Regions from separate parts of the Cupriavidus sp. SK-3 genome, predicted to be linked through region 3. Evidence: predicted binding sites of a transcription regulator. Region 3 holds the regulator's gene; each other region holds the start of a gene.
The links. Region 3 encodes LexA, which represses DNA repair genes until DNA is damaged. Its sites were predicted from a motif close to ACTGTATNNNNATACAGT; they were not measured.
Positions count from the first base shown of each region.

Region 1: the regulator LexA is predicted to act here: its motif matches at 4,280-4,297, upstream of CF70_RS32960 (ATP-dependent helicase).
Region 2: the regulator LexA is predicted to act here: its motif matches at 4,392-4,409, upstream of dinB (DNA polymerase IV).
Region 4: the regulator LexA is predicted to act here: its motif matches at 5,751-5,768, upstream of CF70_RS01235 (PA0069 family radical SAM protein).

Region 1 is NZ_JFJV02000295.1:30,436-38,204, reverse strand. Features, by position in the region: gene CF70_RS32985 (YifB family Mg chelatase-like AAA ATPase) at 1-1,177, shown strand, start outside; gene CF70_RS37145 (hypothetical protein) at 1,202-1,372, opposite strand; gene CF70_RS32980 (LysE family transporter) at 1,486-2,136, opposite strand; gene CF70_RS32975 (membrane protein) at 2,212-2,811, opposite strand; gene CF70_RS32970 (thioredoxin fold domain-containing protein) at 3,078-3,524, shown strand; gene CF70_RS32965 (TlpA disulfide reductase family protein) at 3,628-4,182, shown strand; gene CF70_RS32960 (ATP-dependent helicase) at 4,367-6,484, shown strand; gene CF70_RS32955 (sigma-54-dependent transcriptional regulator) at 6,508-7,769, opposite strand, start outside.
Region 2 is NZ_JFJV02000240.1:52,669-60,437, reverse strand. Features, by position in the region: gene CF70_RS25055 (cupin domain-containing protein) at 147-590, opposite strand; gene CF70_RS25050 (helix-turn-helix domain-containing protein) at 763-1,143, opposite strand; gene CF70_RS25045 (hypothetical protein) at 1,434-2,090, opposite strand; gene CF70_RS33975 (hypothetical protein) at 2,532-3,014, shown strand; gene dinB (DNA polymerase IV) at 3,158-4,321, opposite strand; gene CF70_RS37060 (hypothetical protein) at 4,739-5,359, opposite strand; gene CF70_RS25025 (DUF1488 domain-containing protein) at 5,659-5,910, shown strand; gene CF70_RS25020 (SOS response-associated peptidase) at 5,942-6,613, opposite strand; gene CF70_RS25015 (23S rRNA (adenine(2030)-N(6))-methyltransferase RlmJ) at 6,766-7,623, opposite strand.
Region 3 is NZ_JFJV02000257.1:44,200-51,968, forward strand. Features, by position in the region: gene CF70_RS27230 (DUF47 domain-containing protein) at 1-85, opposite strand, end outside; gene CF70_RS27235 (replicative DNA helicase) at 297-1,688, opposite strand; gene rplI (50S ribosomal protein L9) at 1,929-2,381, opposite strand; gene rpsR (30S ribosomal protein S18) at 2,413-2,691, opposite strand; gene priB (primosomal replication protein N) at 2,695-2,994, opposite strand; gene rpsF (30S ribosomal protein S6) at 3,069-3,443, opposite strand; gene CF70_RS27260 (asparaginase) at 3,545-4,543, opposite strand; gene lexA (transcriptional repressor LexA) at 4,768-5,424, shown strand; gene CF70_RS37090 (hypothetical protein) at 5,534-5,701, shown strand; tRNA gene CF70_RS27270 (tRNA-His) at 5,871-5,946, shown strand; gene CF70_RS27275 (hypothetical protein) at 6,118-6,393, opposite strand; gene CF70_RS27280 (DUF808 domain-containing protein) at 6,875-7,769, shown strand, end outside.
Region 4 is NZ_JFJV02000018.1:1,094-8,862, reverse strand. Features, by position in the region: gene rplS (50S ribosomal protein L19) at 1-70, opposite strand, end outside; gene trmD (tRNA (guanosine(37)-N1)-methyltransferase TrmD) at 146-952, opposite strand; gene rimM (ribosome maturation factor RimM) at 1,014-1,643, opposite strand; gene rpsP (30S ribosomal protein S16) at 1,765-2,019, opposite strand; gene CF70_RS01255 (PQQ-dependent sugar dehydrogenase) at 2,164-3,294, shown strand; gene CF70_RS01250 (hypothetical protein) at 3,470-3,874, shown strand; gene CF70_RS01245 (NINE protein) at 4,135-4,623, shown strand; gene CF70_RS01240 (LysR family transcriptional regulator) at 4,657-5,577, shown strand; gene CF70_RS01235 (PA0069 family radical SAM protein) at 5,796-6,878, shown strand; gene CF70_RS01230 (Lrp/AsnC ligand binding domain-containing protein) at 6,897-7,400, opposite strand; partial or broken gene CF70_RS37250 (FAD-dependent oxidoreductase) at 7,510-7,769, shown strand, end outside.

The DNA.
Region 1 (7,769 bases), on a different contig from region 3:
GGCCATGGCAATGAGCCTGGGGCGCGACAACGCCGCGCGGCAGATATCGGGCGCAGGCCCGCCCCGCACTTTCGTGGTAGCGGCAGAAAATGCGCCGGAAGCCGCCTTGATCGACGGGATCACGGTCTACGGAGCACGCTCCCTGCTGGAAGTCTGCGCTCACCTGGGCCCCCTGCCGGACGCCCGGCTGGCGCGTGCGGAACCGCTTGCGCAGATCGGCGAAGACGAGCCTGCCGGTCCGGACATGCGCGACGTCCGGGGCCAGCCGCAAGCGCGCCGCGCCATGGAAATCGCGGCCGCCGGACAGCACTCGGCCTTGCTGGTCGGCCCTCCTGGCACTGGCAAATCCATGCTGGCGCAGCGCTTTCCCGGCCTGCTGCCGCCGATGACGCTGGACGAAGCGCTGGAATCCGCCGCGGTGCAGAGCCTCACCGCCGCCGGCTTCCACCCCGCCCGCTGGCGCGAGCGGCCCTACCGGTCGCCGCACCACACCGCTTCGGCGGCGGCGCTGGTGGGCGGTGGCAGCAATCCTCGCCCCGGCGAGATCTCGCTGGCCCATCAAGGCGTGCTGTTCCTGGATGAACTGCCGGAATTCGACCGCCGCGTGCTGGAGGTCCTGCGCGAACCCCTCGAATCGGGCCGCGTCACCATCTCGCGCGCCACGCGCCAGGCCGACTTCCCCGCCCGGTTCCAGTTTGTCGCCGCCATGAATCCCTGCCCGTGCGGCTACCTGGGACACCCGTCGCGTCCCTGCCGCTGCACGCCGGACCAGGTGCTGCGCTATCAGTCCAGGCTGTCGGGGCCGCTGCTCGACCGGATCGACCTGCAAGTGGAGGTACCTGCCCAGGACCAGCGCGAAATGCTCGATGGCCCTCCCGGCGAGTCCAGCGCCGAGGTGCGCCAGCGCGTGCTGGCCGCCCGCGCCCTGCAGCAGGCGCGCCAGGGCAAGCCCAACGCGGCGCTCTCAGGGCGTGAGATCGACGAGCACTGTCCGCTCACGCCCGAGGCGCAAGCCCTGCTGCGTGGCGCCATGACCAAGCTGTCCTGGTCGGCGCGCGCCTATTTCCGGGCGCTGAAGATCGCCCGCACGATTGCCGACCTGGCGGGGACCGAGCTATTGCAGCCCAGCCATGTGGGCGAAGCCATCCAGTATCGGCGGGCGCTGCGTACGCCGTAGCGACGGCGCGCGTCCGGTTCGCACTCAGCCGCGCCGGGGCGGAGGCACCGCCACCGGCGGCTCCGTCGGCGGCGGTGGGTGTTCGATGGGCGGGAGATCGGGCGGAATGCCCGGCGGCGGCGGCTCCTCGTCCGGCGGCACGGTATGGGCCGGTCGTGCATGCAACCTGGCCTGCAGGGTGGAAGAGCTTCGCATTGCTTACCTCCGCTCGAGTCGTCCTACCTATTGAAGCAAACGCACCTGCGGGAAGCTAGCGGTAGATCAGGAGATCGGGAGACCGGGCCGGCGCGGATGCCGGCTCCGCTTCCTCAAGCCGGATGGCGCCTGACGAAGAACAGCGCGGCGCCCACGGCCACCAGCACGCTGCCGAAGATCCGGTTCTGCCAGCGCACCGCGCGCGCATTGCGGAACAGGCCGCGCATGCGCGAGGCCAGCAGCGCGTAGCCATGCATCACCACCAGGTCCACGGCGCACATGGTCACGGCCAGGATGGCGAGCTGGGGCGCGAGCGCATGGGCCGGGTCGATGAACTGCGGCAGCACCGCGACCATGAAGATGATGCCCTTGGGATTGGTCACATTGGTCAGCAAGCCGGTGGCAAAACGGCGGCGCGGGCTCAGCGCGGCAACGCGCGGCGCCTCCTGGCCCTGCGCCGCCTCATCCGGGGCGCTATCCACGCGGGCGCGCCACTGCTGCACGCCGATGTAGATCAGGTAGAGCGCACCGATCGTCTTGACCACGGCGAAGGCATGCTCGGACGCCAGCAGCAGCGCGCCCAGGCCGCCGCCCGCCACCAGCAGGATGATCACCAGGCCGGTCTGCAAGCCGAAGATCGTAGTGGTGGTCTTGCGCAGCCCGTACGACAGGCCATGGCTCATCGACAGCACCGCCCCCGAACCCGGCGAGACGGCAATCACCCAACAAGCCGCGAAATAGGCCAGCCAAACTTCCCAACGCATGAAAAAACTCCCTTGAACGGATTGATCGGCCCGCGCATTGCGGGCCGGCTAAGCGCAATAAGGCTCGGTTAGCGCCTAAAACGGATGAAAACCAGTGAGGAACTGGTCGACCTGCTCCGCCTGGCGCTGGTCGCGCGCGGCATCGCCGGCCTCCAGCACAACCGCCTGGTAGACGTGCACCCCGGAAGCCACCAGCCGCGCCGTCAGCCTGCGAGGCGACTGGTCCTGCGGCGAGACCGCCGCCACCTGCACCTCCACGCCGTCAAGCGCCACGGCGGGTGTCGCGGCCGACATCACCTTCACCTTGCGCGTCTTGACCGCTTCCGCGGGGTGGGGACCGAGGTTGCCAAGCAACCCCGCCTGCATCGATTCAAGCGCGGCCTGCCGCAACGCGGCATCGTCGGCGGGCAAGGTCACCACGCCAACGGCGAACAGGGTTTCGTCGATCCGGGCCGCGTCCATCGTCATTGGCAGCTTGCGCCCGGCAATGGCCACTTCGCGGGCGGCGCCGCTTGGCTTGCCCGGATAGAGCGCGGCGTACGCGCCTTCGTTGGACTGAATGGTACGCCAGTCATAGCGCGGCGAGCAGGCGATCAGCATGGCGCCGAGCGCAGTCACGGCGAGGGCGGTGGCAAGCGAGGACGGTAACAAGCGGGAAAACCGGCGGTGGGACATCTCGGCAGTGGGTACGGCAGCGTGCGGCAACGTTCGGCGGACATTGCCGGGGACGGTGCCCGGGATTGCGCGATCCCGCATCCAGGGCGCGCGGGCGGCACCACGGATGCGGACGGAAGCCGCTATTATCGGGGAACCTGCGTGCCAGCGCGCATCCACATTGCCAGCCCATGCAAATCCCGTCGCCAGGCCACCCGCCAGTCCCGTCCATGCCGCGACCGCGCCGTGCGCCCGCCCGCCGTACCTTGCGCGCCATGGCGGCGGTGATGGGTGCCCTCATCGTCACGACAAGCCATGGCGCCTTGGCCGCCAGCACCCGCCTGCCCGCGGCAACCGACCTGGCCGCCCAGGCCAAGGCGGCTGCCACCCGCGGCGAACCGCTGGTGGTGCTGGTCACGCTGCCCGACTGCGTTTACTGCGAAACGGTGCGCCGCAATTATCTCGGCCCGCAGGCCGCGGCGGGCGAGATCGTGGCGCGGGAGCTCGACATGACCGCCAACACGCCGCTGCGCAATGCGGATGGCAGCATGACCACGGCGCGTGAATGGGCCCGCAGCCGCAACGTGACGGTGGCGCCCACGGTGCTCTTCCTGGACGCGCGCGGCCGCTCGCTGGCCACCCCGTTGCGCGGCATGCAGCCTGACTTCTACGGTGCCTACCTGGAACAGGCGCTGGATAAGGCCCGCTCGGCGCTGGCCGCCGCGCCGGACTGAACTGCGGCTAATCGCCGCAGCGCGAGTGCCTCCATGCATGCATCCGGCAGCGCCGCGGCAGCGGCAGTAGAATAGCGGCTTGTCTGACCTGTCGGCGAGCATCATGACGACCTCCACTTCCCCAACCGCCCCTCCCGCGGCAAGCCCGGCCCGGCGCAAGCTCTGGCCCGCGATTGCCGCCGTGCTGCTGGTTGCCGTGCTGGCCTGGTTCGGCTACCGCGCCATCGCCCCGGCCACTGCCGCCCCGCCCGCCACCTTCACGCTGCTGTCGGGCGAGAAGGTCAGCACCGCCGATCTCAAGGGCAAGGTCTACCTGGTCAACTTCTGGGCCACCAGCTGCGTCACCTGCGTCAAGGAGATGCCGGACATGGTCAAGACCTATGACAAGTTCAAGGACAAGGGCCTGGAGTTCGTGGCGGTGGCAATGAGCTACGACCCGCCGATGTACGTGATGAACTATGCGCAAACCCGCAAGCTGCCGTTCAAGGTGGCGATGGACTCCGACGGCGCGGCGGCCAAGGCATTCGGCGAGGTGCAACTGACCCCGACCACCTTCGTGATCGATAAGGACGGCCGCATCCTCAAGCGCTATGTCGGCGAACCGGAGTGGGATGCGCTGCACAAGCTGCTCGACGGTGCGCTCGCCAAGGCGGCCTGATCCGCGCAGCCCGCCCGAATCCGCCAGAAAGGTGCCTGCCATGGCACCTTTTTTATTGCGGCAGCCCCACGCAATGGCCCCGGCCTTGCGCAGTTCGCCTGTATGGATATACAGTTACCGGCAGTTTTCCCCGCCCATGCCGGCGAGCGCACTTGCACGCCCGGCATTCCCAAAGGCCCCTGCCGTGTTACTCGATCCCGATCCCAGCGCCGTGCTTTGCGATGCACCCGCCAACAGGCAGGATGCCTGCGCCACGCCCGCCTACCTGTCCACCCTGAACCCGGAACAGCGCGCGGCCGTGACCCACGAGCCCGCCGCGCCGCTGCTGATCATTGCCGGCGCCGGCTCGGGCAAGACCAACACGCTGGCGCACCGGGTCGCGCACCTGGTGCTGGGCGGCGCCGATCCGCGCCGCATCCTGCTGCTGACGTTCTCGCGCCGCGCGGCGTCGGAGATGGGGCGGCGGGTCGAGCGCATCGTGGACCAGGCGCTCGGCATGCAGACCTCCGGCGCGGGCCGCGCCGCGCTGACGTGGTCGGGCACCTTCCACGCCATCGGCGCGCGCCTGTTGCGCGAGTACGCCGAGACGCTCGGCCTGTCGCCCAGCTTCACCATCTGCGATCGCGGCGATGCCGCCGACCTGATGAATGTGGTGCGCCATGACCTCGGCCTGTCCGCGCAGGCCTCGCGTTTCCCGCGCAAGGAAACCTGCCTGTCGATCTACTCGCGGGTAGTCAACACGCAGGCCCCGCTGGAAGACGTGCTCAAGCAATGGTTCCCGCGCTATGCCATGTGGACGGATGCGCTGCGCGGGCTGTTCGCCGGCTATGTGGAAGCCAAGCAGAAGCAGCAGGTGCTCGACTACGACGACCTGCTGCTCTACTGGGCGCAGGCCCTGGCCGAACCCATGCTGGCGCAGGACATGGGCGCACGCTTCGACCATGTGCTGGTGGACGAATACCAGGACACCAATGCGCTGCAGGCCGCCATCCTGCTCGCACTCAAGCCCGACGGGCGCGGCCTGACCGTGGTGGGTGACGATGCCCAGTCGATCTATGCCTTCCGTGGCGCCACGGTGCGCAACATCCTCGATTTCCCCGGGCAGTTCACCCCGGCCGCGGACATGGTCACGCTGTCGCAGAACTACCGCTCGACCCAGCCCATCCTGGCTGCCGCCAATGCGGTGATCGGCCTGGCGGCCGAACGCTATACCAAGGACCTGTGGTCGGAGCGCGGCTCGGCCGAAAAGCCGGAGATCGTCGTGGTCAACGACGAAGCGGACCAGGCCCGCTACGTGGTCGAGCAGATCCTGGCGCGGCGCGAGGCCGGGCTGGCGCTGCTGTCGCAGGCCGTGCTGTTCCGCGCCGCCGACCACAGCGCGCAGCTCGAGATCGAACTGGTCCGGCGCAACATCCCCTTCGTCAAGTTCGGCGGCCTGAAATTCCTGGAATCCACGCACGTAAAGGATGTGCTGGCGGTCGTGCGCTGGCTGGAAAATCCGCGCGACCGCATGGCGGGCTTCCGCAGCCTGCAGCTATTGCCCGGCGTGGGACCGAAAACCGCCGCGCGCGCGCTGGACGCGGTGGAGATCGCCACCGAGCCGCTGTTCGCGCTGGAATCCTTCGACGCACCGCCGGCCGCCGCCGAGGCGTGGCCCGATCTGCTGGCGCTGGCGCGCAGCCTGATGGCGCCGGCCGCGCCGTGGCCCTCGGCCTTCGAGCAGGTGGTGGCGTGGTACCAGCCGCATCTGGAACGCCTGCACGACGACGCTCCCGCGCGCGCGGCCGATCTCCAGCAACTGGAACGGATCGCCGCCACCTACGCCTCGCGCGAGCGCTTCCTGACAGAACTCACGCTCGACCCGCCGGACGCATCGAGCGACGAATCCGGCGTGCCGCTGCGCGACGAGGATTACCTGATCCTGTCCACCATCCACTCGGCCAAGGGCCAGGAGTGGAAGGCGGTCTACGTGCTCAATGCCGTCGACGGCTGCATGCCTTCGGACCTGGCCACCGGCACCACCGAGGAAATCGAGGAAGAGCGCCGCCTGCTGTATGTGGCGATGACCCGCGCCCGCGACCACCTCGACATCGTGGTGCCGCAGCGCTTCTATGTGCACCAGCAAACGGGCTACGGGGATCGCCACGTCTACGCTTCGCGCACGCGCTTCCTGCCCAACCGGGTGATGCCGCTGTTCCACAGCCGCGCCTGGCCGCCGCCCCCGCCGGTGGCGGACGCGCCAGCCAGGGCGCCGTTGCCCAGGCTCGACCTGGCCGGGCGCATGCGGGATATGTGGCGTTGAACTGCCGTTGACGGCAGGCTGCCCTACAACCCGTAGCGCTTGATCTTGTCGTACAGCGTGGCCTTGCCAACCTGCAGCAGGTCCGCGGCCTGGCTGACCGCGCCGCCGGTGCGCGCCAGCGTATCGGCGATGACAGCACGCTCGTAGTGTTCCATGCGCTCCTTGAGCGGCGTGGAGTCGTCGAGCGCATCGGCGCGCGTGCCGCCCTCCGGCACGCCCAGCACCAGACGGTCGGCGGCGTTGCGCAACTCGCGCACATTGCCGGGCCAGGCACGCTGCATCAGCGCCTGGCGCTGCAGCTCGGAGAGGATGGGCGCGGGGCGCTGGTAGCGCACCGCCGCCACCAGCATGAAGTGCTCGAACAGCGGCACGATATCCTCGCGCCGCTCGCGCAGCGGGGGCAGCGGGATGGTGACGACATTGAGCCGGTAGTAGAGATCCTGGCGGAACGTGCCTTGCGCCACCAGCGCCTCGATATCCCCCTTTGCTGCCGCCACGATGCGCACATCGATTGCGATCGACGCATTGGACCCGAGCCGCTCCAGCGTGCCCTCCTGCAGCACGCGCAGCAGCTTGACCTGCAGCGCCAGCGGCATGCTCTCGATCTCGTCGAGGAACAGCGTGCCGCCCGAGGCATGCTCGAGCTTGCCCACGCGGCGCTTGCCGGCGCCGGTGAAAGCGCCCGCCTCGTGGCCAAACATCTCGCTCTCGAAAATGGCTTCCGGCACCGCGCCGCAATTCAGCGCGACGAACGGTGCATGATGCCGGGGCGACAAGGCATGCAGGCTGCGCGCCACCAGCTCCTTGCCGGTGCCGGTCTCGCCGTTGATCATCACCGGCACGTCGGTGGCGGCCACGTTGGCCACCAGCATGCGCACCTGCTCGATGGCCGGAGAGCGCCCGATGATACGGGTGCCCGCGGCCGGGCCGGCCAGCTCGCGCCGCAGGGCGCGGTTTTCCAGTTCGAGCGCGCGCCGTTCCAGCGCGCGGCGCACGGTCTCGGTCAGGCGGTCGGCGCCAAAGGGTTTCTCGATAAAGTCGTAGGCGCCTTCGCGCATGGCCTGTACCGCCATGGTGATGTCGCCGTGGCCGGTGACCAGGATCACGGGTACGCCCGGCGCCGCGTTGCGGCAGTGCTGCAACAGGTCCAGGCCGCTGGCGCCGGTGAGCCGCACGTCCGTCACCAGCACGCCGGGGAATTCCGGCGACAGGTGCGGCATGGCGGCTTCGGCCGAAGGCAGCGCCAGCACGGAGAAGCCAGCCAGCTCCAGGCTCTGCGCGGTAG
Region 2 (7,769 bases), on a different contig from region 3:
CTTCGTCGTGAAGGTATGGGATACGGTAGCAATCCGACGATTGTGCTGACCAAGGTGCCGGTCGGGGTGGTGCTGGCAAGGAGACCAACGGTTGGCGGGGGACTCCAGGTGATTGACCCGCCCCGGCATCGGACCGCCAATGCCCATCAGCCCGCAACCGTCACACCGCATTTCTCCGCAATCGCAATCAATTTCGGGACGTCCGGTGGCCCCGGAGGAATTTCCTGGTCGATTGCGGTGAAGAGACGCGTCGCGTGCCCGGTTTGGCCGGTGACCGAGATCATTTCGCCGCCGCCCGGGCCAAAGTGAAAGCTGTGAATCGTGCCTGCGGGCAAGTGAACGAGCGTGCCAGCCGTGGCGGCCAGGGTATTGCCGCCGTAGCTGATTTCGACACTGCCTTTGACCACGTAGAAGGATTCGTCCCAGTCATGGCTGTGCGGTGGCGGTCCGGTGCCTTCATCGCCTTGCTGCAAGAAAATCTCATAGCCTTGCGTGGCGGCATTTGATGCCAGTATCGTAATCTTCTCGCCCACCACATCGAGCGCACGAGGATAGGCGCTCGGTGTTACGACAAACGGTTGCGGCTTCATGGTTTGCGCCTCCTTTGGACCGGATTCAGCCCCGAACCGGTTATAGTCAGTGGACTGGACGGAGTCCAGAAGTTGCCATCGGTGGCATCGGTGGCATCGGTGAGGGCCAACGCGATTGCCTCAATTTCCTATGCGGGCCAACGGTAATGTGGAGCCGGCTGGAGGGCGCGTTTCATTTTCCCTCCCGCCCAACCAACACATCCAGCGGCACGTGCAGTGCCTCTGCCAGACTCTGGAACACCTCCACGCTTCCATCGCGTTTGCGGTTCTCAATCTGGCTGAGATAGGGCTTGCTGAGTCCCGCCGCGGTTGCCAGCGCGTCCTGGGTCATCCGGCGGTATTCGCGCCAGGCCTTGATCGGGTTGTCGCCGGCGAGTTCGGCGTCCAGTATGGCGGCGGGAATCCGAAAGCCGTCTTCCCGCGCCTCGGCGTGGCCGGGCAGCGTGCCATCGTCCCACTCTCCGGTCCGGCGCTTGATGCGCTCCCACACCTCAATGGGCACTACCGCGAACTCGGGGTGGCCGTCGCGTTCGATGAATTGAATCTTGACCATGATTGGCACCTCCAGAGGAGCACGGCTGGCGCGTCGAGCATGATGGGGCCGTGCTGGATCTGATACCGCACTCGCCAGTCGCAGGCGCGGAGGCGACAGCCGCGTCGACTGCCGGTGCGCCGGAGCCCGGCGTGGATTGCTGATCGCAACATGCCCGGGCGGGGTTGGGAGCCTGCGCCGCTTACCTGTTGAGTGCGATTGCTTGCGCTTTCATGTTAGCTAGGCGCTAACCGAATTGCGAATAAAGTTGGCTGACGGTTCCGGCGCCGACGCGGGACAGGGCTGGCCTTTCACGCGCCAGCCTCCGCGGACGCCTTTTTGCCCACGATCGCATCCAGCTCCTCATACAAGCCAGAGCATTTGTCGCTGACACGCAGTTGGAAGTCGAACAGTTGTGGCCGGATCAATGGTTCAACGTCGTACCCGTGCTCCGAAACGAGCCGGATCAGCCGGCCGCCGCGCGCATGAATGAATTCGGCCTCGGCATGGGTGGCGACGTCGGGTACCACCACATCGCAGCCGTCGAGCTGGTCCAGCGCTTCGGCACAGTGATTGACCAGCACTTCCGGATCCATGCGGGCACGGATCCAGGACTCGCGAAGGGCGTTTAGCAACTGTACCGGCGATTTCCCTAGCGTCGGAACGACATCATTGCGCCTTGCCGCGTCGAACTGCGCGTCGCTGATGCCGGCGCAGGCCTGGATCATATGGCGCAGCGGGGCGTCGAACGTGACGGTCAGGAAAGTGTGGTTCGCGGAGGTCAGGTAGCTGGTGACGAGGTCTCGACCGGAGCCGGGACGGCCGCAAAGTCCGATAAGCATGAGGTTTCCTTTGTCGTGATCGTTCGCCTGCGGGTGCTTGAGGTCAACGAGGCCGGTGCGCGGACTTGGCGCCGTGACGCAATGCGGCGTGACCGGGCCGGCGTGGTGCCAGCCCGTGACTACCATGACCCGGCATACGGGGTTGACCCGATGGGCGCAACCAGGCCGAACCGGCGAGGACACAAGCCCTGGTCCTCGCGATGCAGCCCGGCGTCGGGTATGGAAATGCCGGGGCTCTGATACCGCTTCAAGTTAACGCCAATAATTTACCCAAAGGTAAATTTAAAGACAAGCCTTCTTGGTAGCCATCCTGACTTGCCGGCCGCGAGTCCGGATCCTCGATCCGCGGAAGCCACCAGGGTGCCGACGCGCCCGTGGCTTGCCGCGTCAGTGTCGCGCGAACCCGCCGAACCATCGCGCCGAGAAGGGAGCGAAAGATCCTTTTGCTCCGTAAATTACCTCTTGATCACTAAATTTACAGTACCTGGAGAAAATTTACCTTAAGGTAATGCGCGGGTTTAATGAGTAATGGACATCCAAGATACGCGCGAACAACGCCTGGCCCAAGTGCTGGAGAAACAGTTCGGAGGCTCGATCGCACGCCTCGCGGACCGCGTCGACCGCGAACCCTCATATTTCTCCCGAGTTTTTTCGTCGGAAGGCAAGGCCGGAAAGAAGCGCATCGGCGAACGGCTTGCCCGCGACATCGAGGCCAAGCTCGGCTTGCCTCGGCTGTGGCTGGACGGCAGCATGGAGGATGCTGTCGCCCCCTCGAATGACGAGATCCTCCCGCCTGGCGTGGCCATTCGGGTGGCTCGCTTGGTCAAGGACTTGCGCAACGAGGATATCGACCGCCTGCTGACGGCCATTGAGTTGCTGATGCAGGTCGAGGGCGTGCGCTCGGTGCGCAAATATGGCAAGGGCGCAAAACAGGCGCAGGTACTGACGACCGGAAAGCGCACGGCAACTGGCTCCGCGAGCGGGGCGGTACACGAGTCCGGCACGCGTGTCGCCGGGAAGCAGCGAGGCAGGAAGAAGCCGGCAGACTGACGCAGCCGGGGTCGTCGGCGACGCAGCATCGGCAGCCTGGGCGGGACCGGCTGGGGGCGGGCCCGGCTGCCGCCGTGCCTGCACTTTAGCGTCCGGCCGGCTCAGAGTTGAAAATGTCGTCGATTGGGCGGCAGTGTCAGCAATTATTCGTCTTCGCCGAAAGGCAACTCTCCCTGGACCGGCGCCGACGCATACTCCAGCTCGCCGGCTGGTGTCAGCGCGCTCACCCGTACGCCCAGTAGCCGTATCTTCCGGTTCAGCGGAACGCGTCTGACGCATTCGGTGGCGGCGCGCCGCAACAAGGTGGCGTCGGCGGTCGGGGCCGGCATGCTGAGGTCGCGGGTGACGGTGTGGAAGTCGTCATAGCGCAGCTTGACGCCGATGGTGCGGCCGACGTAGCCCTTGCGGCGCAGGTCTTCGGCAAGGCGCTGGCACAGGCCGGTAAAGACTTCGCCGAGAGCCTGGCGATCATGGCGCGGATGCAGGTCGCGCTCGAACGTGGTTTCGCGGCTCATCGACTTTGGCTCCGAGCTGATGACCACGGGGCGTTCGTCATGACCTTGCGCGATCTCGGCGAGCCACGCGGAATAGCTGCGGCCAAAATGGGTCTGCAGCAGTCCGAGGTCCGCGCTGGCGAGGTCGCCAACGGTGGCGATGCCGAGCGCGGCGAGTTTCTCCGTGGCTTTCGGGCCGATGCCGTTGACCTTGCGCACCGGCAGCGGCCAGATGCGCAGCGGGATGTCTTCCGGCGTCAGGAGGGTAAGCCCATCGGGCTTGTCCAGTTCGGATCCGATCTTGGCGAGGAGCTTGTTGGGCGCGATGCAGATGGAGCAGCTTAGCCCCGTAGCCTCGCGAACCGCTTGCTTGATGCGGCTGCCGATATCGGCGGGCTCGCCTGGCACATCGCTCAGGTCGATGTAGATTTCGTCGATGCCCCGGTCTTCGACCTGGCTCGTGAACGTGGCGACGGCCGCCTTGAAGAGCCGGGAGTAGTGCCGGTACGAATCGAAATCGGTGGGCAGCAGAATGGCGTCAGGCGCGAGCTGGGCTGCCTTCATCATGCCCATGGCGGAAAAAACGCCGAGCGCGCGCGCTTCGTAAGTCGAGGTGGTGACGACGCCCCGTCCCGCATAGTCGCGCAGGCGCGCAAAGCGCCGGCTTCCGTCTTCAAGCGTCTCGGGCACCGCATTCCGTCCGCCGCCGATCACCACGGGCATGCCGCGCAGTTCCGGATACCGCAACAGCTCGACGGACGCATAGAAAGCGTCCATATCCAGGTGGGCGATGCGGCGGGGGGCAAATGACATGGCGTCAGCGAACGGGGTTGACGACGCGCCCCGGCCGCGAGAAAGGACTCGGGGGCGGGTCGCCTCGGTTACTGTATGCATATACAGTATATCGAATTCTACAAGAAGAATCCCCGCGGCGCCCCGGCGGGCCTACCAGCGATGGACGTAAGTCGCCGTCAGCACGATGCCCGCGGCGGGCAAGTGCGAAGTGTTATCGCTTGCGCAGCAACTGGCTCTAGGGGGGGTAGTAGCAGCGGTTCAGCAGGTTCTGGACCCCCACCGTGACGCTGTCTTTCTTGCTGGCCTGGTAGCGGCTGATGAGATCGGTTCACGTCGCGTGACAACGGGCTTTCCCGCCGCATCTGGCTTGCCGGCAAGCTGAAAATGCCAGCGCGGAGCGCGGGCGAAAGCCCACCGCTTATCGGCGCCTGTCGCTCAACGCAGCAGGAACGCGATATCGTCCACGCTGATTTCCGCGATGGCCACGCCCCGGCGTTGCTGGAACAGGATGTGCTGGAGAACCCGGCGGCGTTGCCTGGTAAAGACAGCCAGGTCGATGGGGATGCCGGCGCGAGCATAGTGTTCGACCAGCAGCTTGTAGGCACGATGCCGCATCTGCAGGGCTTCGCCCTCCGCCCGCAGCTGGCTCGTGTCCTGCGGCACGACGCTTTCGGTCCGGCGCAACGCCTCCATGGCGTGGGCGTGCATGTCGCGGTAACGATCGAGTTCGGCTTGCGTCGAGCGCAGCCGTTCGCGTAGCGCGCGGACCTTGCGCTGCAGCTTCAGCGTCATGCCTACGCCATGCTCGACCAGCGCGACGGTTTCCAGCGCATGGCTGGCGGCGGCAATCGTGTTTTTCCAGATTCCCCCGTCCGTCGCCTCGGTTTCCGCTGCCCACCCGTTGCTGATTCCGCTAAATATCTTCATATGACCCCTTGACCCTTGTACAGATTTCCGGCGGCCGGCTTTTTGGTAGCCGGTCCTGTCCGGGTGCACGGCGGCCGGGCCGCGTTGGCGCGCCTGCCGTGTCGAATCGGCATCGTTGTACTGGCGCATGCGTTGGCTGGCATGCCTCGCGCCGATGAGCCGATGACCTGGGCATGCTACGGTCTCGCCGTTCGCGGGCCAAGTAGAAGATGCTTAGATCTGGTATTCCCGATGCAAATGTCGCTCAATGTACGGGCGCGAATGTCTCGCCAAAGCCGCGTCGCCGGGCAGCCTGCGCGATGCGCGGCCAGCGATAAAGCGCCCCTTCCCAGACTTGCTGGGGGGGCGCGTCCCCGAATCCTGGCGAAATAGCGCAACCGGGTCCTCGATAACGTACGGATGCCCACGAATCGGACTAGGATGCATGTATGGCACTCAATTTCCCCAATCCCAGCCGGAGCTACGACCCTTCCAGGCATTGCGTATGTTTTTGGGGCTATGACAACTCGCGTGAAATCGCCTTCGAGGTGGACCGCGCGGTACTCTCTACCCTCAGCCCTGAATTGCGCCCGGACGAGCCTGCCGTGCTCGATGCATTCGACCGCCACCGCGATCACATCCTGGAACTCGCGCGGGGGCTCTATTCCCGCAGCCGGCAGAACCGGTATCAGATTTCCTGAACGCTGTTCAGTCCGGGCAAACGCAGTTCGCTCAGGCTGGCGCCTCCGGAGATCCTGCCGCAACCCGCGGCGGCAGCGGTGCGGGCTCGGCGGCCAGCTTTTCCGCGGCGTAGGGGCGCAGGAAGCTGCGCGCCAGTTCCGTATCCCTGCAATTCAGCCAATCATCCCACTCCGTGCCCGGGACGATCACGATCATCCGTTTTTCCTTGCCCGGCGCATGGAAGCGTTGCATCAACGGGTGGTGCTCCGAATTGATGGTCAGCATGGTGAAGCTGAAGACGTCCTGGCCGCCTTCGCCAGGCCATGCGCGCCAGAGGCCGGCGATTGCCATGGGCTCGCCATCCTTGAGCCAGATCCGCCAGCGTACCGCCTTGCCGGTTGCGTAATCGGGCTCATAGAAGCACTGCGCTGGTATCAGGCATAGCTGACCCTGTTTCCACGCCGCCGAGAACGTCCGTTTTTCACCCACCGACTCCGAGCGCGCGTTCGTGGTGTCGAACCTCGCCACGCCGGGCGGAATGCGCTTCCTGGGGACCATCCCGAAGGTGCCGGCCAGGCATTGCCGCTGGCCGTCGTGGTCCGCCACGAGCAGCGGCGCGACGTAGTCAGGCCACGTTTCGGGAGGCCATTCCCGCACCGGACAGGTGACGCCGAAGACGTCGCGCAGAACGGCCGCCTGCACGGGCGCGTAGTTGACGCACATGGCTTGTCTCCATGCCGCTGCTGCATGTGAAAGGGAATATCCAGTATGGCGGACGGGCGGGCAGGACCAAAGTGACACCGCGCGGTTGTTTCGCGATCACGGCAGCGGGCCGACTCGGTCGCTGCGGTCATCGGCCGCTGAGCGCGCGAGGATCAGCTTTCCTGGGCTTCCAGCGTGAAGCCGGCGCCGTCATCCTGGCGCAGCAGCGTCACCAGGGCGGGCATGGCCGCCTCCAGGGTTTCCTTCAGGCGCCACGGCGGATTAACGATAAACATGCCGCTGCCGTGCAGGCCAAGGCCACCGGAAACCGGATGCTTGACGCGCAGGCTGACGTGCAGCCAGCTTTTGAGCGGCAGCTTCTTCAACTGCACCGGCAACTGCACCGATTCGCGGCGCTGTACCTCGGGATACCAGATGGCGTACATGCCGGTGGCGAAGCGCTGCAGGCCATCCTGCAGGGTCCGCAGCACGCGGGCGTAGTCCTGCTTGTCTTCGTAGGAGGGGTCGATCAGCACCAGCGCGCGGCGGGGCGGCGGCGGCAGGATGGCGTTGATTCCGGTGAAGCCGTCGCCGTCGTAAAGCATGACGCGGCGGCCGGCGCCGCGGAAATTCTCACGCAGCACCTGGATTTCCGTGCTGTGCAGCTCGAACAGGCGCAGGCGGTCGGCGTCGCGCAGCATCTGCCAGGCGAGCCAGGGCGAACCGGGGTAGTGCTTCAGGTTGCCGTCCGGATTAAGGGTACGCACCTGTTCCAGGTAGTCCTCGAGCAAGGTCGGCATGGGCCTCTTGGCGGCGGCGGCCTGCCACAGCCGGGCAATGCCGGTTTCGTATTCGCCCTTTTTTTGCGCGTAAGCGTGGTCGAGCGCATAAAGCCCGGCGCCGGCGTGCGTGTCGATATACCAGAAGGGTTTGTCTTTCTGGCTCAACTGCTCCAGCAACTGGACCACGATGGCGTGTTTAAGAACATCGGCGTGGTTGCCGGCGTGGAAGGCGTGACGGTAGCTGAGCATGGCGAGGCGGGAAAAGGGCGTGCCGATGCCGGCCTGGACGGGCCGGCGGCACAGGGCGCTATGCTACCATCGCCGGGCTCTGGCGCTGCCATACGGCTGTTCGCGGTGCCGCGCGAGACGCCAGCATCCCGGGCGCCCTGGCTCGC
Region 3 (7,769 bases):
CGCGGGCGGCGGTCACCGCGCAATCGGCATGCTGGTTGAAGTATTCGAAGAACTTGCCCTCGGTGGGCATGAATCGGCCGAACATGGAATGTTCCTTGTCGAAGCGCGGGGGCGCCGCGGGTTATTGCTGAATGAGGCAGGTACGCATTGCATGACAGCCGCCCTGGGGCGGCTGTCATCAAAACGCAATATTTTACAGGGTTGTGGAGCGAAGCCGGAGGACTTTGACAAGCGGCATGGACAATCCACCATTGCCGCCGAGCCACGATGCCCGGCAAGCCGCGCCAGGACAGGCTTCAGGTATCGTTGTCGAAGAAAGCGGGGCCGCCGCTGAAGTTGTCAAACTTCGTGAATTGACCCAGGAAGGTCAGGCGCACGGTCCCAATGGGGCCGTTACGCTGTTTACCGATAATAATTTCGGCCGTGCCCTTGTCCTGCGAATCCGGGTTGTAGACCTCATCACGGTAAATAAACAGGATCACGTCGGCATCCTGTTCGATAGCGCCGGACTCACGCAAGTCGGACATCACCGGGCGCTTGTTGGGCCGCTGCTCAAGGCTACGGTTCAGCTGCGAGAGCGCAATCACCGGACAGTTGAGCTCCTTGGCCAGCCCCTTGAGCGAACGCGAGATTTCCGAGATTTCGGTCGCGCGGTTTTCACCACCGCCCGAGCCCGACATCAGCTGCAAATAGTCGATGATGATCAGGCCAAGCTGGCCGCACTGGCGCGCCAGCCGCCGCGAGCGGGCCCGCAGCTCCATCGAGCTAAGAGCCGGAGTCTCGTCGATGAACAGCTGGGCATCGTTCATGCGCTGGATGGCATGCGTAAGCCGTGGCCAGTCCTCGTCGAGCAGGCGGCCGGTACGCAGGCGGTGCTGGTCCAGGCGGCCGACCGAGCCGAGCATACGCATGGCCAGCTGCGTGCCGGCCATTTCCATCGAGAACACCGCCACGGGCAGGCCCTGCTCCACTGCCACGTGCTCGCCGATATTCAGCGAGAAGGCGGTCTTACCCATCGAGGGGCGCCCTGCAACGATGATCAGGTCGCCCGCCTGCATGCCGCTGGTCATGCGGTCCAGATCGATAAATCCCGTCGGCACGCCCGTCACGTCGGTACTCGAGTCACGGTGGTACAACTCGTCGATGCGCTCCACCACCTGCGTCAGCAGCGGCTGGATCTCCTGGAAGCCCTTCTGTCCGCGCGAGCCCTCCTCGGCAATGGCGAACACCTTCGATTCGGCTTCGTCGAGCAGCTCCCGCACTTCGCGCCCCTTGGGGGCGAAGGCCGCACTGGCGATATCGTCGGCCGCGGTGACCAGCTTGCGCAGCACCGAACGCTCGCGCACGATTTCCGCATAGCGGCGGATATTGGCAGCGCTAGGCGTGTTCTGCGCCAGCGAATTCAGATAGGCCAGCCCGCCCACCTCCTCCGCCTTGCCAGCAACCTGCAGCGTCTCGTAGACAGTGATGACGTCGGCGGGCTTGGTGGCGGCGATCAACCGGGAGATGCTCTGGAAGATCATCCGGTGATCGAAGCGGTAGAAGTCCGCTTCGGACAGGAAATCGGCGATACGGTCCCAGGCGGCATTGTCCAGCAGCAAGCCACCCAGCACCGATTGCTCGGCCTCGATGGAGTGCGGTGGAACCTTGAGATTATCTAGTTGGGGGTCTGCGACGGGCGCGTTCATGGGAAGGGATTATAACGGTCGCCGCCAGACAGCCGGGGGAGAATTCGCAGCCGGTTGCTACCACGTCCGGCCAAGTGACGGCGGGGCAACCAGCCCGGTGGCCATGATGCAAACGCGGGTAGCGGCCAAACAAAAAGGCAGGAGCGCTTTGCTCCTGCCTTTTTGTTTGGTCAAGCCCGATACCGGCAACCGGTCCCTGCCTGCCAAACAGGCAAGCGGGACCAGCGGCAAGATCAATGCTTAGACGTGTTCGCCCAGGACGGAAACCGTCACGTCGACCAGCACGTCGGTGTGCAGCGAAACGCTGACCGGATGGTCGCCGACGATCTTCAGCGGGCCATTCGGCAGGCGCACTTGCGCCTTCTCAACCTTGAAGCCTTGACCAGCCAGTGCTTCGGCGATGTCGGCGTTGGTAACGGAACCGAACAGGCGGCCGTCCACACCCGACTTCTGGGTGATTTGCACGGTCAGGCCATTCAGCTTTTCGCCTTCGGCTTGCGAAGCTGCCAGCTTCTCGGCAGCTGCCTTTTCCAGTTCAGCGCGCTTGACTTCGAACTCGCTGATCGCGGTCTGGGTAGCACGGCGGGCCTTCTTGTTCGGGATCAGGAAGTTACGGGCGTAGCCGTCCTTCACGCGAACGATGTCACCCAGGTTGCCCAGATTGATGACTTTCTCAAGCAGAATAATTTGCATCGTGTTTTCTCCTTAACGGACCTAGGGCCGATCAGTTCTTGTGCAGGTCGGTGTAAGGCATCAGCGCGAGGAAACGCGCGCGCTTGATAGCCGTATCGAGCTGACGCTGATAGTGCGCCTTGGTGCCGGTCAGGCGGGCGGGGGTAATCTTGCCGTTGTCGCCGATGAAATCCTTCAGGGTGTCCAGATCCTTGTAGTCGATCTGTTCCACGCCAGCCACGGTGAAGCGGCAAAAGCGCTTGCGCTTGAACAGCGGGTTTTGCTGCTGGAAGCGCTTCTTGTTCTTGTTGTCACGTTTGACGAATGCCATGATTCAATCCTTTTCGAATGCTTTACATCCAGTGATGTGAAAGACGAGAGCCTTGCTGTTGCGGTGCTTGCGGGCCAGGAATCCTTCGCAGTCGAGCATCGCGCCGAGCGGAGTCCGCTCTAGCCGCTGGCCGATCTGACCGATTCCCATGGCGGCGATGGCGAATTCCACCTGCCTGGGCGTTTGCGCCTCGACCGTCTCACCCGCGTACTGCAAGATGCAGTTGACAACGGGGACCCCGGCCGGGGTGTAACGCAAGGCATCGCGTTCCGCGAGCGTTGCGCAGAGCCTTAACTGGTTCAACGCACTCTCCCGCACCGATGCCCGCACTTGCCGCCGCGGCGTTCAACGCCCACGGCAACCACAACAGTCCGCACTTAGGCGGCCTGGACTTCGCTGGTCTGTTGCGCGGCCTTGCGGGCTTCTTCGCGCTGCACTTCCTTCATCATCGGGGACGGTGCGGTTTCGGCCTTCTTGGTCTGAACGATGAGGTGGCGCAGCACCGCGTCGTTGAACTTGAACGCATGTTCGAGTTCAGCCAGGGTTTCCTTGCCGCATTCGATGTTCAGGCAAACGTAGTGAGCCTTGGCCAGCTTCTGGATCATGTAGGCCATCTGACGGCGGCCCCAGTCTTCCACGCGGTGGATCTGGCCTTCCTGCGACGTGACCAGCGTCTTGTAACGCTCGATCATGGCCGGAACTTGTTCACTCTGGTCCGGATGGACGATAAATACGATTTCGTAATGACGCATTGACGCTCCTTTTGGATAAGCCGCCCGGGCGCCATGTCCGGTGCAGCAAGGTTGGATAGCCTTAAAGTATAGCGTGTTTTTGCCCCCTCGAGCAAGCCGCCTTAGTTTTCGGCGAACAGCGCCTGCAACGCAGCGGGATCCACGGCCAGTCCGGGCGTAGTCGCCAGGGCCAGCATCAGGAGCACGCGCGCCTTATATGGATTGAGATCGCCTGCGGAAACGAAGGCACCTGAAGCCGGTCGTGGAGGTGCCGGCATTGCCACATGCCCTGCCCCGGTGCGTGAGCTACGCACCACGGCCACTCCCGCCCCGGCCGCGTCCACCAGCGCATCGACCAGCGACTGGTGAACCGACCCGTTGCCTGCGGCCGCCACGACCAGCCCCGCCACACCTGCCTGCGCCAAAGCGTCCACCACCAACCGGCCGGGCTCCGCGTAACTGGCAAGAATCTCCACCTGCGGCCATTTGGATGGCACGGCCCAGGCCTGGTCCGGCAACAGTCGGGGCGCCCGGACAAATCGCACGAGGTCGTCCTGCACGAACCCGATCGGGCCAGCCAGCGGCGACACAAAAGCGTTGACCGCTGACGTATGTGCCTTCACCACATCCCGCCCGGCATGGATTTCCTGATTAATCACCAGTAGCACGCCCTTGCCCGCCGCCCCGGCGCTGGCAGCCACCCGTACCGCGTCCAGCAGGTTCAAGGGACCGTCGGCCGACAGGGAGGTCGAAGGCCGCATCGCCGCCGTCAGTACCACCGGCACCGTGCCCACGCACGCCAGATGCAGCAGCATTGCCGTCTCCTCCAGCGTATCGGTGCCATGGGTAATCACAATGCCCGCCACATCGGCCTGCGCAGACCAGAACGCAACGCGTTCAACCAATCGGGTCCAGAGGGCGAACGACATGTCCTTGCTATCCACCTGCGCCACCTGCTCTGCCTCGACGCGGGCCACGTCGCCGAGCGCCGGCACCGCATCAAGCAGCGCCGTCACAGGCACTGTGGCCGCCTGGTACTTCGCGCTGCTGGCAGCACTGGATGAAGAACCGGCAATGGTGCCACCGGTAGCAAGCACGACGACGCGAGGCAGGAGGGACATGGCGAGATAGAGATCGAAAGCCAGAAAGATTGAGCAGCGAGCGAAAAAAGAGGCTGCAAGTGCCGCGAATTGTAACGCCCAGACTTGCGCGACACGGCGCGGCGTGCCGCGCCCGAGGCACCTGTCGATGCGCAAACTCCCAAAATTCCGCTTGCACTTCACTCGATACTGTATAAAATCACAGCATACTGTTTAAACATACAGTGCTTTCCAACACGGCGACCATGGCGACCCTGACACCGCGACAGCAGCAGATTTTTGACCTGATTCGCAGCAGCCTCCAGCACACGGGCTTTCCGCCCACACGCGCCGAGATCGCCGCCAAGTTCGGCTTCTCATCGCCCAATGCTGCCGAGGAACACTTGAGGGCCCTGGCCCGCAAGGGCGTAATCGAACTCACCCCAGGCGCCTCGCGTGGCATCCGGCTCAAGGTTTCGCGCAGCGACTCAGAACTACCAGACCAATTCTCGCTGCCAATGGCTGGCGTGATGCAACTGACGCTGCCCCTGGTCGGGCGCGTCGCGGCCGGTAGCCCGATCCTTGCCGCAGAACACATCGACCGCCAATACCAGGTCGACGCTTCGGTGTTCGACGTGCAGCCTGACTACCTGCTCCGGGTACGTGGCCTGAGCATGCGGGACGCCGGCATCCTCGATGGCGATCTGCTTGCGGTCAAGCGTGCCAGCGAGGCCCCGAACGGCAAGATCGTCGTTGCGCGACTGGGAGACGACGTCACCGTCAAACGCCTCAACCGCCGCGGCGACTCGATCGAACTCATTGCTGAGAATCCCGATTTCCCCAGCATCATCGTGCGCCCCGGCCGCGAGGAGTTCTCTCTGGAAGGTATCGCCGTCGGCTTGATCCGACCCAGCGGCTTCTGACGAGTGCGGCTGAGGCGGGCAAGCCCGTATCACGCCGACGCCCGATTGTGCCAACGCCGCCCGCTAGTCGGGCACCGCTAACTGTTGTTGCAAGTCACCAGGTGTAGCCATGCTGCCAGCCAACCGCCTCTCCGCCCGCCGCCCCGTCAAGCCCGTACCATTCCGCCAATCCAAAGGCGTGCGTATCTACCAGGGTGCGCAACGACGCACCATGGTGGGCAGCATGGCAGCCATCTGCCGCATGCTTGAGCTGGAGGAGTCGGCCAAGCTTTCATAGGTGGGCCACAGCAGCACTCACTTGCGCGCATCGCGGTAACCGACCTAACCGGCTGAAATCGCATAAGGCAGCGCAGAGAAAAAAATTGTGCAGAGTGCTAGCCATCTGCCTTTTGGTATTGTATGATCTTGTTCTTCGTTGCTCAGCAGCAAGCTGAACAACCTCTACGGTGGCTGTAGCTCAGTTGGTAGAGTCCAGGATTGTGATTCCTGTCGTCGTGGGTTCGAGTCCCATCAGCCACCCCAAGAATTTTCCTTGCAAAACAGCGCCTTAACCAAGGCGCTGTTTTCATTTGTGCACCCCAAAGCCAGGGGCCATTCCCGCCATCCTCCCACGGTGGGATTACTTGCTAACCGCCGGTGTCAGCACAACCCTCCTCCGTTTCTTCCACGCAGCGACCTCCCCCCATCCCTTAGCTAGTCCGCAAGAGGAAATCCAAATTCGCCGCGCTCCAGGTCTCGTTCAAATGCGACTGTCCACGAAATGCCGGTAGCTGCAGGATAGACTTGGACGTCTCCGCCCACTCGGGCGACAGTGATTTTCCGGGGGATATGACTCGACCCGCTGCCTTGCGAAATGCCCTCTTCCTCGCTCACCTCGAAGTCTTCTAGAACAAATCCATGCCGCGCGCAGGCGGATTCAAAGTCGCCGCGTTCATTCACGGGCAGTTCGTGGAACAGCTTTTGAACCATGGCTATCTCCCAGAGCCTGGCAAAATCCTAGCATGACGGCAAACCAGCTCGCATAGGACAACTGCATCCACACCGGGCAGGAGCCGTCGCTAATTGGCTCCGACACTCTCCAAAAAGCCTGAACGTGGCGGGCCCGGATAACCTGCAGAACCCCTCACAAGAGGGTTCTTGCGCGGGGAGAGACGATCGATACTCTCCCCAAGGCGCGTCTCCTGGTTATCACGGCCACACCTGTGCCAATCGATAGCGGGGGATCGTCTGCCACCGCAGGTCCGTTAGCTCGCTCACGCCTGGCGCTTCTGGCCGCCAGTTCCAACTCGATCTTCGTATGCGCTACCGCATCAGGCGGTGTCTCGGCGGCCCACATGTCATTGGACGACCTGTTCAGGCGCTCATCCATTTTCAATGGCAATATCTTGCCATGCGGCCTTGATCACCTGAAGGACCTCTCCTACTCAGCACCGACATGGGAGCTTGAAATATGGCCGGCACCAGCCTGCTTTTGCTGATCGACGACATCACCTCGATCCTTGACGATGTGGCAACCATGAGCAAGGTGGCTGCCAGGAAAACCGCTGGCGTCCTGGGCGACGATCTTGCCCTCAATGCGCAACAGGTCAGCGGCGTGAAAGCCGATCGCGAGTTGCCGGTTGTGTGGGCGGTTGCGGTGGGTTCTTTGCGCAACAAGGCGATTCTGGTACCGGCCGCGCTCGCAATCAGTGCTGCGACCCCCTGGGCGATCGTGCCACTGCTGATGGTGGGCGGCGCGTTCCTTTGCTACGAAGGATTTGAAAAGATCGCGCACCGCTTCATGCACGGAGAGTCGCGGAGCGAAGTAGATCCTCCTGGCAAACATCAGGCACAAGATCCTCCGACGGATTCAGTAATTGACGAGAAAGCGAAGATCCGCGGCGCGGTGCGCACGGATTTCATCCTGTCCGCCGAAATCATCGTGATCTCACTGGGGACCGTCTCCGGCGCGCCGTTTGGTACGCAGGTGGCCGTGCTGTCCGCCATCGCCCTCGTCATGACAGTGGGTGTCTACGGGCTGGTGGCCGGCATCGTCAAGCTCGACGATGCCGGCCTGTATCTTAGTCAGAAAGCCTCCACTCTCGCGCAAGCCGTGGGCCGCGGGATTCTTCGGCTGGCGCCTTGGCTAATGCGCGTACTTTCCGTTGTGGGTACCGTGGCAATGTTCCTGGTTGGCGGCGGGATACTGGCACACGGATTTCCTGGCATGCATCACCTGACGGAGGTAACAACGCAAATGCTTGGGGAAGTACCGTTGCTCGGCAGTGGACTGGAAATAGCGGCACCGATGTTGATCAATGCGATGATCGGCCTGCTGGCCGGGGCTTTGGTCACGATCGGCTTCA
Region 4 (7,769 bases), on a different contig from region 3:
ATGCGGGGATGGTCTTGTTCGCGGTCAGGCGCGCGATTTCGTCTTTCTCGATCAGCTCGATGATGTTCATCGTTTTTTCTCCTTGTCCATCATGCCGACGTTGTATGCCCCAGGCATGGCCTGGGCCCCGGCAGAGGATGGGGTTTCACCTGGCGGGAGCGAACTCCCGCCCTTCTTTCGCCAGCCAGGCCGACAGGAATTTCTCGTCGGCCCGGCTCAGCAACCCTTGGCTGCGCGCTGCCTCGATCAGATCGGGGCGCTTCTTCGCAGTATTCGCGAGCGCCTGCTGGCGCCGCCACTTCTCGATCTCGGCATGATGGCCCCCGAGCAGTATCTCGGGCACCCGCACACCTTCGTATTCTTCCGGCCGCGTATAGTGCGGACAGTCCAGCAGCCCATTGACGAAGCTGTCCTGAACCGCCGACTGGGCATCGCCCAGCACGCCCGGCAAATGCCTGACGACCGCGTCGATTACGGCCATGGCCGGCAACTCGCCCCCCGACAGCACGAAATCGCCGAGGCTGATTTCCTCATCCACGCGCCGCTCGATCAATCGCTGGTCGATGGCTTCGTATCGGCCACAAAGCAGCACAAGGCCGGGACGCTGCGCCAGCGACATCACCTTCTGATGCGTCAGGGGCGCGCCTTGCGGCGACATCAGCACCACATGCGGCTTCACCGGCTCGCCCGGCACATCCGCGGCGGCTTGCGCCGCCAGTTGCGCCGCACATGCCGCGCCGATTGCATCTTCCAGTGGCTTGGCCAGCATTACCATGCCAGGACCGCCGCCGTACGGGCGATCATCGATCGTACGGTAGTTGTCGCTGGTGAAATCGCGCGGATTCCAGGTGCGCAGCGTATAACGCTGCTGCTTGGCCGCCCGGCTGGTGATACCCCAGTCGGTCAGCGCACGGAACATCTCGGGAAATAGCGTGATCACATCGAACTGCATCCGCCCCTCCCTATACTTGCCCACCCGGCCGCCGCCAGCCGAGCGTCCGTTGCCGGACCGCTCAGTAGTCCAGGCCCCAGTCGACCACCACGCGTCTGGCCGAAATATCGACCGAGCGCAGGAATGCGTCGACAAAGGGGATCAGGCGCTCGCTTGCCTTGCCGTCAGGCAAGGTATGCGCTACCTGCAGGATCTGGTGCGCGCCGTTGTCGATCAGGCCGGACACTTCGCCCAGCGACTCGCCCTGCTCATTGAACACGGCGCAGCCGATCAGATCGACCCAGTAAAATTCGTTTTCATCCGGCGCGGGGAAATCCTCGCGACGAATCCAGACACGGCGACCCTTGAGCGCTTCCGAGTGGTTGCGGTCGGACACGCCGTTCGCCTGGGCCACCACGGTACCGCTATGCTCACGGGATTGCACGACCTTCACGCACAATGCCTCCGATGCCACGGCATCGGCCGCGCCCACCAGGCCTGTCGGCGGAGCTTTCAGCAGCCACCAGCGGCGCGCATGCAACAGCGCGCTCGCATCGTCGGCATGCGGCTGGACCTTGATCCAGCCCCGAATGCCGTAAGCCGCACTGACGTAACCAACCTCGATCAGGTCGTCCGGCAGCTTATCGGTATATGCCAGCGCAGCCGGAAACCCAGCTACGCCCTGCGGCTTGAGACTCGCCTTTTCCTGCACACCGGCCTTGGGCCGGGCCGAGGACTCGAGCGGCACATTGAGCGGCCGCCGCGCCGGGACGCCTTGCTTGCGTTCTGTCACGTGTCGTTTGCCACGCGTCGCGAAACGCGCGTCACAACAATCAGGCTACGGCCTTGGCGGCGTTCTGCTTGACCAGACGGGCAACCGTCGGCGACAGCTGTGCGCCCACGCCTTGCCAGTAGGTCAGGCGGTCTTGCACCAGGCGCAGGCCTTCTTCGCTTGCCGAAGCCAGGGGATTGTAGAAGCCGATACGCTCGATGAAGCGGCCATCGCGACGATTGCGCGAGTCTGCCGCGACGATATTGAAGAAGGGGCGCTTCTTGCTGCCACCGCGAGCCAGACGGATTACGACCATGGTTTGATTCCTCAGAAAACTTGATGTTCGAACACGAAACGCAAGAGTATAGACCAAATCCCGAGCCCAAACAAACACTTAGAGCGATTGACTCGACACCTGGCTACAGGCATCGTGGCGAAAACCCCGACAGGAGATCTTGCCGTGCGTTCCCACCTTCACATTCGCGCCTTCCGCGCACTGCTTGCAGCCACTTTCGCCGCGGCTGCCTGGTTCGGTCCCGATACAAGCGCGGCCACGGCCCTGCCGCTGGAGCAGATCCAGCTGCCGCCGGGGTTCCGCATCGACGTGCTGAGCCAGGATGTGCCGGAAGCACGGGGCATGACCATGTCACCGGCCGGCACCCTCTTTATCGGCAGCCTTGGCCAAGGCAAGGTCTATGCAATCAGCAACGCGCTGGCGCCTGACCCGAGGGTAAGGGCAATCGCCACCGGCCTGACCATGCCGGTAGGCGTGGCCTTCCGCGACGGCGCCCTTTATGCATCCTCGGTCTCGCGCATCGTCAGGCTCGATGACATCGAAGCCCGGCTCGACACCCCGCCAAAGCCGGTCGTGGTGAGCGATCGCTTCCCCTCCGAAACCCACCACGGCTGGAAGTTCATCGCCTTTGGTCCGGATGGCTATCTGTATATTCCGGTCGGTGCGCCCTGCAATATCTGCAAGCCTGACGAAAACCGCTACGCCAATATCATGAAGATGAAGCCCGACGGCTCCGACCTGCAGGTAGTAGCCAGGGGCGTGCGCAATTCGGTGGGCTTTGACTGGCACCCGGTCACGCGCCAGCTGTGGTTCACGGACAATGGGCGCGATCAGCTGGGAGACGATGTGCCAGACGACGAACTCAACCGCCTGACCCGTGCCGGCCAGCATTTTGGCTATCCATACTGCCACGCCGGCAGCGTTGCCGACCCTGAGTTCGGCAAGCAGCGCAACTGCTCGGAGTTCGAGCCACCGGCCGCAAAGCTGGGCGCGCATGTCGCCTCGCTCGGGATGCGCTTCTATACCGGCTCACAGTTTCCCGCCGAATACCGGAACAATATTTTCATTGCCGAGCACGGCAGTTGGAACCGTAGCGCGAAGGTCGGCTACCGCATTGTCCGGGTAGTGGTGAACGAGAATGGCCAGGCAGCACGCCAGGAAGTCTTCGCGCAAGGCTGGCTGCAAGACGGCAAAGCCTGGGGCCGGCCGGCCGATGTCCTGGTCGCCCCGGATGGTTCGCTGCTTGTCAGCGACGACACGGCGGGCGCCATTTACCGTATCCGCTACGCGCCGTGAGCCGTTGAAACGCCACTCCCCGCATAGCCCGCAGGCAAGCCGCGAAACGTACCGGTGGAGGCGAAACAATCCGTTACACCAGTAACGGCTTTTGCATATGCGTCCCGAAGGCCCGTGCGTACCATGAACCCATATCTCGAACAACTCACCGCGCGACAGGATACTGGGATTCCGCATGCTCCCCCGCACCTTCCTGCGCGACTCGGTGGCTGGCATCCTGTTGGCCGTTTCAGTGCTCGGCCTTAATGCTGTCAGCCATGCGCAGGTCGCGTTTTGGCAACACAGCCGGCCCGAAGGCCGGACCGCGGGCAATGGTAACGCGCGCGGCCAGGGTGGCTGGGAGATGGCCAGCGTACGCGCCGAACGGCAAGACCATGTGCGCGCCCAGATCGAAAGAATGGAAGCCCGAGCCCGCGCTGATGACCGCCTTAACGGCCGCCCCTTGCCTCCCCAGGAGCGCGATGATGAGCGCGGCCGCCCAGCCGATCGCAACGCGCAAGGCGACAACGCGCGCGGCGAGCAGCGCGGTCCCGGCACCGGCCCCGGCTGGCAGGCGCGGGGACGCGACGGCGGCCGTTAGGTCCGCCTGACACCTGCATCCCCCCCGCCTGTTTGCCCTCCAAACGGCGGGATCCGCCTCGCTTTCCTGTACCCCCTTCCTCCCGGCTGTGCCGCGCACGGAACTCCCGTGTGCTTCGCCGTCCGACCCGCATCGCACCCGGCCTTCCCGCGCCTGCGCCCGAGGCCAGCGTACAATGAGCGCCGGTGCCGGCTTGACTGGCATTGATCTGATCTTGCGCCGGTCGCCCCCTGGCCGGCCATCAACCTAGTTGCCGCCTCATGCCTGCCGCTACCCAAGTTCCAGCCGCCACCGCATTCGTCAAGCCGCTTCGGGGCAAGTCCAAACTGCTCACGGTCGCGCTTGCCTTCCTGTTCGGCAGCTTGGGCTTGCATCGCTTCTACCTGGGTGGTTTGCGCGACAAGTTTGCGTGGGCTCACCTGCTGGCGGCCCTGGCCGGGGTCATCGGCGTCATTTCGATACAGACTGGCGCCGGCACGCCGGCCCTGAACTGGACCTTTGCCATCGCCGGTGGCACGTCGGTGATCAGCGCCTTCCTGGCGGCCATCGTGTATGGCCTGCGCCCGGACGATAAATGGGATGCCCGCTTCAATCCCCATGGCAAGCCGACCCGGTCTGGCTGGCCGGTCGTGATCCTGGTTATCCTGTCGCTGCTGATCGGAACCGGCCTGCTGATGGCCGGCCTGGCCATCAGTTTCCAGACCTTCTTCGAATCCCAGGTCGAAGCCGCTCGCGCCCTTTCGCAGTAATTGGCAGTTCCAAGGCCCAGGGGCCCAGGCGCCATGCACTTCGACCTGCTGGATATCGCGGTGTTCGTGCGCGCGGCGGCGCTGGGCAGCCTGTCGGCGGCGGCGCGCGATCTCGGGCTGTCCACGTCATCGGCCAGCAGCCGCCTGGCGCTACTCGAACAAAAGCTCGGCACGCGGCTGCTGCACCGGACCACGCGGCGCATTTCGCTGACCGGAGACGGCCAACGCTTTCTTGTGCATGCCGGGCAATTGCTCGACACGGCCGACCAGGCCGCGCAGTCGGTAGGCCGGGGGGCGGAAGCACCACACGGAATACTGCGCGTCACGGTGCCCGCATCCTTCGGCCGCCAGCACGTCTCTCCGGCCATCCCAGCCTTCCTTGCCGCCTACCCCGGCCTGACGCTGGACCTACGGCTGACGGATCAGGTGATCGGCCTGGTGGAGGCCGGGGTGGACGTGGCGCTGCGCATGGGTGCCCTGCCCGACTCATCGCTGGTGGCCCGCCCGCTTGCCCCGAGCCATCGCGCCATTTGCGCCTCGCCCGCCTACCTTGCCGCCCATGGCACGCCACGGCACCCGGAGGACCTGCGCAACCACAATTGCATCGTGCTTGGCGACCAGGCCTCCTGGCAGTTCGACACGGCGCTGGGCAAGACCGCGATCGCCGTCAGCGGCAATCTCCGCACGGACAACGGCGAGGTCATCCGGGATGCGATCCTGGCTGGCATGGGACTCGCGCTCAAATCCACCTGGGATGTCGGCCCCTACCTGCGCAGTGGAGCGCTAGTCAACGTGCTGCCCGATTATCCGGTGCTGCCGTCGGTATCGATCTGGGCGGTCTACCCGAGCCGCCGGCAGGTGCCGGCAAAAACCCGCGCCTTTACCGATTTCTTTGCGGCGCGCTTCGGCTCCCCGCCCTACTGGGACCGCCCCGAGGCGGCACCGCCTGCCTGACTGGCGTGGCTCCCGCACGGCAAAACACACCTTGGCTGTTTTTGCGAAGTGCTGCAGCAGGAATAACCCATTGCAGAGCCGCCGTCCCGCACGGACCCCGTCGTGCATGATTCGCCGAATCTTCTGCTTCCGGGGACATCCACCCTTTACTCCTTGCCGGTTGGCCGGCGAACACTGTATATTTATACAGTATCAACCGTAGCCGCAGGACTGCAACCGTGACGACCCGACCTCCCTCCTCCAGCCCGCTCAAAGGCCGGGCGGCGCGCTCGAACAACGTCAGCCGTTTCGATGCATGGACCCGCGAACGGGTCGACGAAGAGCCGCGAGCCATCGATGAGCCAGAGACATCCCAGATCCAAACCATTGTCTTCACGGAGAAGGCGAAACGCATCGTCTCGCGCAACCAGTCGCCGGACCTGCCCTTTGACGCTTCCATCAATCCTTACCGAGGATGCGAGCACGGTTGCATCTACTGTTATGCCAGACCCAGCCATGCCTATCTGGGACTTTCGCCGGGCCTCGACTTCGAAACCCGCCTGTACGCGAAGGAGAACGCCGCCGAACTGCTCCAGGCCGAACTAGGCAGCCGCGGCTACACGCCATCGGTCATCGCGCTGGGCGCCAATACCGACCCTTACCAGCCCATCGAACGCAAACTCCGCATCACACGGGGCATACTGGAAGTGCTGGAACGGTTCAACCATCCGGTGGCCATCACGACCAAGTCGGGGGTTGTCACGCGCGACATCGACATCCTCCAGCGCATGGCGGCCAGGAACCTGGTCCGGGTCCATATGTCCGTCACATCGCTCAATAATGAGATAGCCCGCACGCTGGAACCGCGGGCGAGCGCGCCGGCGCGTCGCATCGCAGCCATCGCGTCGCTGAGTGAGGCCGGGATTCCCGTGGGCGTGATGGTGGCGCCCGTCATCCCAAGCCTGACCGACCCGGAAATGGAGTCCATCCTGGAGGCGGGTGCCAACGCTGGCGCGAAGACAGCCGCCTATATCCTGTTGCGGCTGCCGCGCGAGGTAGCGGATCTGTTTTCCGAGTGGCTGGCCACCTACCATCCGCTGCGCGCCCGGCATGTCCAGAGCCTGATCGCGCAGATGCGGGGAGGCCAGGCCTACGACTCCAGCTTCGGCACGCGCATGACAGGTACCGGCATTTTTGCCGAACTGCTGCGCAAGCGTTTCAAGCTGGCCTGCCAGCGCCATGGGCTAAACGCCGAACGCCACCCCCTGACTACCGAACATTTCTCAAGGGCCGGTGCAACGCCGCAGATGTCATTGTTCTAGACAGATGCCGGCAGGGTCTCAGGCGTGCGGCGCCTTCTCGTCGACCGCGATCGCCAGCGTCTCCTTGATCTCCTCCATCACCACGTAGCTCTTGGACTGCGCGGCGCCGGGCAACTGCAGCAGGATGTCGCCCAGCAGCCGGCGATACTCGCCGATCTCGCGGATGCGGGCCTTGATCAGATAGTCGAAATCGCCCGAGACAAGGTGACACTCCAGCACCTCGGGAATGCGCGACACCTCGCGGCGGAACTGCTCGAACATATTGCCCGACTTGTTGCCAAGCGAAATCTCCACGAACACCAGCAGGCCACTGCCAAGCAGCACGGGATTCAGGCGGGCGTAGTAGCCCATGATGACGCCGTCGCGCTCCATGCGCTTGACCCGCTCGATGCACGGCGTGATGGTCAGGCCAACCGCTTCCGCCAGCTCTTTCATCGACATGCGGCCGTCCGCCTGGAGCAAGGCCAGGATCTTGCGGTCCAGCCGGTCCAGGCTGCGCACGGGCTGGCGACTTGTTCTCATTAGTTCTTCCTGTTTCCGTGAAAATTACGATAACTATGACTGCACATATTTCAATAGTATAGAGATAAATACTCTATCCACACTATTTCTTGGTTGTGAGCCCCCGACTATGCGCGTTCTCGTTCTTGGCAGTGGCGTAATTGGCGTGACCAGCGCCTGGTACCTGGCCCGTGCCGGCCATGATGTCACCGTGATCGACCGCGAGGCCGCGCCCGCGCTTGGCACCAGTTTTGCCAATGCAGGCCAGATCTCGCCGGGTTACGCGTCGCCGTGGGCAGCGCCTGGCGTGCCGCTCAAAGCCATCAAATGGATGTTCCAGGAGCACGCGCCGCTCACCATTCGCCCGGACGGCTCGCTGTTCCAGCTGCA